Undibacterium parvum: one gene and its partner. The protein of the gene in region 2 interacts with the protein of the main gene of each other region in a pairwise test. Links are inferred from orthologs where the notes say so. Each region holds a gene or a part of one and is shown on either strand. Other genes may lie near its edges.

What was found.
Region 1: the proteins of recA (region 2) and dprA interact in binary tests that used the Bacillus subtilis proteins (3 or more experiments, as listed by UniProt). The link is inferred for Undibacterium parvum from one-to-one orthologs.

Annotation. Positions count from the first base shown.
Region 1 is NZ_CP034464.1:2,137,145-2,140,385, reverse strand. Bases 328-3,241 are described here. They hold dprA (DNA-processing protein DprA), read right to left. Parts: upstream 2,375-3,241; coding sequence 1,280-2,374; downstream 328-1,279. Other genes in these bases: EJN92_RS09335 (LysM peptidoglycan-binding domain-containing protein), read right to left, coding at 2,404-3,241; EJN92_RS09345 (Smg family protein), read right to left, coding at 714-1,199; EJN92_RS09350 (DNA topoisomerase III), read right to left, coding at 328-521. In the rest of the region: more of EJN92_RS09350, read right to left, coding at 1-327. UniProt on the Bacillus subtilis protein: Protein that helps load RecA onto ssDNA during transformation. Binds cooperatively to circular ssDNA, is able to bridge different segments of DNA. Favors the loading of RecA onto SsbA- or SsbB-coated ssDNA and formation of RecA-DNA filaments.
Region 2 is NZ_CP034464.1:584,315-587,495, forward strand. What follows is about bases 228-3,081. They hold recA (recombinase RecA), read right to left. Parts: upstream 2,248-3,081; coding sequence 1,207-2,247; downstream 228-1,206. Other genes in these bases: EJN92_RS02595 (DUF2889 domain-containing protein), read right to left, coding at 228-460; recX (recombination regulator RecX), read right to left, coding at 671-1,135; tal (transaldolase), read right to left, coding at 2,447-3,081. Outside these bases: more of EJN92_RS02595, read right to left, coding at 1-227; more of tal, read right to left, coding at 3,082-3,181. UniProt on the Bacillus subtilis protein: Multifunctional protein involved in homologous recombination, DNA repair and competence.

The DNA of each region.
Region 1 (3,241 bases), 1.6 Mb from region 2 along the record:
CCATTAATACCGATCAACCAATCGGCCTCAGAACGGCAACGAGCCGCATCTGCTAAAGGCAACATCTGTTCGTCGCTACGCAGTTTTTTAAAGCCTTCACGTATCGCGCCCGGTGTCATAGACTGTAACCACAGACGGCTAACCGGTTGTTTGGCTTTTGCGTGCTGCGCAATCAAGCGGAAAATCAACTCGCCCTCACGCCCGGCATCGCATGCGTTGATAAGTGCGGAGACATCTTTACGCTTGATCAATTTGTTCAAAACCTTGAGTCTGGACTCGGTTTTGGCAATAGGATTCAAGGCAAAATACGGCGGTATCATCGGTAAATGAGTAAAAGTCCATTTGCCACGCTTAACATCATGCTCTTCCGGTACGGCAATTTCTAGTAGATGACCGACCGCGGAAGAGAGTACATACTCATCCGATTCAAAGTAATCATCATGCTTGGTAAAACCACCCAAAGTCTTGGCGATATCGTTTGCAACCGAGGGTTTCTCAGCGATGATGAGCGTTTTTGTCATAGGTTTACTATTCTTAAATTGATTTTTTTAGCCTTGCGTGCGGGCAATCAGCAACGCAAGTGAAGTGGCTAGGGCATATAAGCGTAAGACTACCCTAAATGCAAGGGCGCAGCGGGGAATGATAATAGAGATTTGTTAAAAACAGCAACAAGCCTTGTCTTTTTAAGAACTATTCAGCCGTTTAGAAATTTTTTAATGCAATTGACGCGGCTCGCTCTCGTCGTCCGATAACAGCATTTCGTCAAACATCAGCATATCAGGATCCTTGCCTTGACTCCAAAGCATCATCAAGACGATCACTTTCAGTTTATCCAAAGGTACTGGCGACTCATGAATCGCTAAACTGCGCTCGATGACAATTTCTCTTTGTTTCGAGTCGAGTAAGCCGGCCGACTCCAGAAAATGGATAAAGCCCATCGCAGCAGTTCCGAGCACAGAAATTTCTTGCTCAGCATAAATACGAAAACCTTTCGATAATTCAGTGCCTAACTTGATTGGCGCATCCTGTTTCAGCATGTCATTGGTGGTATCAGCCAGCACCGTGAGCCAATCTAGCGCTTCGGAAATTTCATCTTCCTCAAAGCCGACAGCTGAAAGTTTTTTAGCCAACACGGCCGTCTCTGGACAGGCGTCCGGACGGTAATAGGTTTCGTAGAGGTAGACAAGGATATCAAACATAGTGTCACTTTAGCCTTTAGGTGGATACGAAACAAGTCTTGTAGGCATTTTTTCTCAAAAAATTATCATCCATACATCGATTAAACCAAACGCCTGTACATTCCTCCATGTAAGCTCTCAATTTGTCCGGCCAGTTCACGTTCGAGAAGTTGCGCTGATAGACTGGCTATATCATAAGTCGTTCTTGCCAGTAAGGTATCAATATGGACAGGATCGTATCCTAAGGCCAGTAATAATGGGTCCTTAGCGGCAGGGTCTAACACCAACTCGGTTTGAATAACAGACGTTGCGCTCATCATAGGCAGCACCCGCAACTCATCTAAAATATCCTGCGCAGCGTCGACTAACTTGGCGCCTTGCTTAATCAATTGATGGCAGCCTTTGGACAGTGGCGAGTGTATCGAACCTGGAATCGCGAAGACATCTCTGCCCTGCTCGGCTGCCATACGCGCCGTGATCAAAGATCCGGACTGCGCTGCCGCCTCAATCACCAATACCCCTTTGGCCAATCCAGAGATCAGCCGATTTCTACGCGGAAAATTCGCCGCTATCGCCGGCATCCCCAGTGCATATTCGCTGATGATGCAACCTTCGTTAGCGATCAAATGGGCTAAATTCCGATTGCGGGCAGGATACACAATATCCGCCCCCGTACCTATCACGGCGATGGTAGAACCGATACCACGCAAACCACCTTGATGCGCCGCAGCATCGATTCCGGCAGCGAGGCCCGAGCTGATCGTCAATCCAGCATGACTTAAGGCTTCGGAAAATTTTTCTGCATGACTAAGACCCTGAGCCGTGGCATTGCGGCTACCGACTACAGCAATACTGGGGGCAGTCAATAGCGCGCTACGGCCTTTGACATAAATCAGAATGGGAGGATCGGGAATCTCTAAAAGAGCTGGCGGATACTCGGCATCTATTAGCGTCAAGACCTGATTCCCAGCTTGCTGGCACCAGGCACGAGTGCGCTCTATTTGTATTTCTAGTCCGGCTGAATCTGGATTGAGCAGCGCCAGCGCCACACGTTCAGAGACGACTTGCGTCAAGGCCGCATGGCTTGCCTGGAAAATTTGAGCTGGCAGCCCGAAGGCGGCCAGCAGTTTGCGTGCAGTGTCTAGACCGACTCCAGCGGTTTGTTCCAAACGTAGCCAGTCTAACCATGCTTCCATCAAGCTAATCCTTAGCTCGAATTGCTTACTTACTCAGGAGATTGCGCCAGATCGCCGACTACTACGGTATCCGTGACTTGCATCACTAAACCGTAAGAAATGTTTTTGAAAACACGGAAAATAAATAGCGTACCGTAACGTTCATCCGGCAAACGTATCATTTTCTTGTTATCAGTACGATCCGCAATGGTCTGACCAAAACGTGACAAGCCCAATACCGTGCCGACATCTAAGCCTGCATCGCTACCGCGATTAATGCTGATGATTTGATTCTGGCCTGCTTGATTAACACCACCATAAATCGACACCACACGTGCATTGACGGCTTGCTCAGGCGCGTGCGGCATGTAATTAAAAATAGGCGTAGGCGGTGTCGGTTTCAGTCTGTCACCAACCGCCATCTCTTCTTTTGAACTAGCAACAATGAAGGTATCAACGCCATCCGGCGTTTTGGCAGTACGCTCTAGCTTCACCGTGCCCAGAAACACTGCCTCATAACCGATCACAGCCTTAGTTTCAGGATCTTTCAGAGGAACGCCCGGACGAAACACCTGAAACGAGGTGCCGCCTTGCAGATCGCCACGTACGTAAGCCTTGTCACTCTTGGACATGGTAACGCGACCTTCTGGCGCAGCCACAATACGCGGAGCCGTCGCCATTTCGTTTTGCTCTATGATCAGAGGCTGCGATAAAAATGGCTCAATTAAATTGGCTGGAATCGCGGAAATCGCATCCTTGTCCATATTTTCCGAACGGATTTGCGGCGTCAGATGGGTGGTACCTGATTTACCGCCACCACTGACTGGGCTGCCTAAGCGCAGGCGTCCGGTAGTGCGGTCAAAATACACGATTTGGTTGGGATAAATC
Region 2 (3,181 bases):
CGTCATCATTTGCGCCATCACGCGTATTAAGTACATCACCTGCAAAAGCCTGAACTGCTGCGGTTGGAAGAATTTGTGCTAATTCGGTAATATGCGTGCAGCCATTAATGCCGGAGAGCCGTTGCTTTACGCCCTGACGAAATTGCTGCATTAAATTGAGACCGATAAGCTTTTTGTATTCAGGCCCTATCGTATTGCAAAAACCTGGATATGGTACGGCATCAGAGACAGCATTTGCGTCAATGATATTTAAACTAGTATCGATCGTAATGCGAAGACTCAAATCATGAATGGCCGAACCATTAGGACGAACGCCGGAAGCGAGCGCAATGTCACGCGTTTTACAGTCAATAATTTGAGCGTCAAAATCCCACAATCCATCGTCACGTGCGAACGCTTGGATAGTGATGGTGCGCGTATGCTTCAACGCACGTCGAATTGTAGGTGGAGATAAGGGCATAAATGCCTGTTACGGGCTAATTCAGTGTAAAAATAGCCACAATTGCGCGTCGCTACCGCAGCTTCTACGATAACAGCCGCTCTTGCGGCACTGCAAAAAAAGGAAGTTTAGCACAGCTCGCAGACTAATTCCATTTTCATCGACGCCATCGCCCCGCTAACAAATAAAGCTCAGGAAAAATTCGGCAATAACAAGCAGTCGGAAATATGCTCAGGCGTCATCATCTCCGTTATCTCTCTTTGCCCGCATTGCCGCTTGAATTGCCCCACCGGAAAAGCCACGCTTCTGCAAAAACTGCATTTGCTTTGCGCGCTCTATATGATCTGCTGGTTCGAGTCGGTATTTTCTATGCAGGACCTCAATCGCTCTTACGGCTTCCGACTCAATCAACTGCGACTTTATTTTTTCAATTTCGGTCTTCTCGATATTATGACTTTGCAACTCTAAAAAAATACGTTGATTGCCGAACCTAGCCTGCCGTCGCCTTACCAAGGACACAGAAAACCTCTCCTCTGACAGGAATTGTGCGGCTTCTAATACGTCGAGCAATGCAGGCACATCGTCAGCTTCCTCTGCATAGCGAGACAACTTTCGCCCCAATTCCAAACGGCTATGTTCGCGCATAGAAAGGTAACGCAATGCTCTTGCTTTAAGACTTACTTTTACTTTAAACATTTTGACGCCCATAAAAAAACGCCGGCAATCCTAAGACATCAAGGAGGCCGGCGTTCTTAAATATTTGATTCTTATTCGCTAACTGCTAACGGTGGTAATAAAGGCACGCCTAGTTGCACCCTGACTTTATTCTCTATTTCGTGCGCCAAGGCTGGGCGTTCTACCAGGAAATTACGCGCATTATCCTTACCTTGTCCAATACGCTCACCGTTATAGCTATACCAAGAACCAGCTTTCTCAATAATTTTTGCATCGGCACCCAGATCCAAAATTTCGCCTTCGCGCGACGTACCTGCTCCATAAAGAATATCAAAATGTGCCTCTTTAAACGGCGGCGCAACTTTATTCTTGACGACTTTAACTTTAGTCTCATTCCCGATCACTTCATCGCCTGATTTGATCGAGCCGGTACGTCGAATATCCAATCGAACAGAAGCATAAAATTTCAATGCATTACCACCGGTAGTGGTTTCTGGACTGCCGAACATAACACCGATTTTCATACGAATTTGGTTAATGAAAATCACCAAAGTATTGGTACGATTAATACTGCCCGTTAATTTTCGCAATGCCTGCGACATTAGACGCGCTTGCAAACCTGGCAGAGAATCGCCCATATCACCTTCAATTTCGGCGCGTGGAGTCAGTGCAGCAACAGAATCGATGACAATCAGATCAACACTACCTGAGCGCACTAAAGCATCCGTAATTTCCAATGCCTGCTCACCAGTATCAGGTTGAGAAATCAAGAGATCAGGGAGATTAACGCCTAATTTCTGGGCATAACCGACATCCAGTGCATGCTCGGCATCAATAAACGCACATGTTCCGCCTAGTTTTTGCATTTCTGCAATGACTTGCAAAGTCAGAGTGGTCTTACCGGAAGACTCAGGTCCGTAAATCTCAACCACGCGACCACGCGGCAAGCCACCGACACCCAGCGCAATATCTAAGCCCAAAGAGCCTGTAGAAACAACTTGAATTTCTTCTATAACTGCACCATCAGCGAGGCGCATGACCGAGCCCTTACCAAACTGTTTTTCAATTTGCGCCAGTGCGGCAGCTAGAGCCTTACTCTTTTCAGAGCTGTTGTCAGATTTTTTATCGTCCATAAATTCTTTCAGTTAAGAGCAAGCAACAAGATGAGTCTTTAAAATGCGTCCAATAACGACACTGTATAAAAAATCAGTAGTTTATGCAAGCATCATTTTATTAAATTTGAATAATCTCTTTTTTTATACACCGACGATGAGCCCAAAAACCGTATGCAACCCTCGATCGCACAACAAACGTAGACCTTGATGCTGGCGCTCAACGCATTGTGGCAATCATCTGCTCCAATTTGAGTGTATCCGCACAGAACATACGTATCCCCTCTGCCAGTTTTTCGGTTGCCATTGCATCTTCATTTAAGTGGAAGCGAAAAGAGTTTTCATCCATGGCTAACTTCTGCAAATCCGATGCCTGCGCCGCCTCTTTATTCAATTTTGGAGTCAAGCTAACGGTGGAATCACTTAATTTTTGCAACAGGTCAGGGCTAATCGTGAGTAAATCACAGCCCGCCAGCTCTAAAATCTGGGAAGTATTGCGGAAGCTCGCGCCCATAATTTCGGTGGCGTAGCCAAATTTTCGGTAGTAGGTATAGATCTTTTTCACAGACAAGACTCCTGGGTCATCCGCACCATAAATTTCTTGCCCAGTCTGTTTCTTATACCAGTCATAAATTCGACCAACGAATGGCGAGATTAATTGTGCACCAGCCTCCGCACAGGCGATCGCTTGCGGCAGGCAAAATAACAGTGTCATATTACAGCGTATGCCTTCTTTCTCTAATATTCGAGCAGCCTGTATCCCCTCCCATGTAGAGGCAATTTTTATCAATACTCTCTCTTGAGGAATCCCGGCCTCTTGATACAAGGCGATTAAATGTCGACCTTTGGCGACCGTTTTTTCTGTATCAAACGATAGTCGTGCATCCGTTTCAGTAGAGACCCGACCCGGTACGATTTCGAGGATTTTTAGACCAAATGCAATCAACAGACGGTC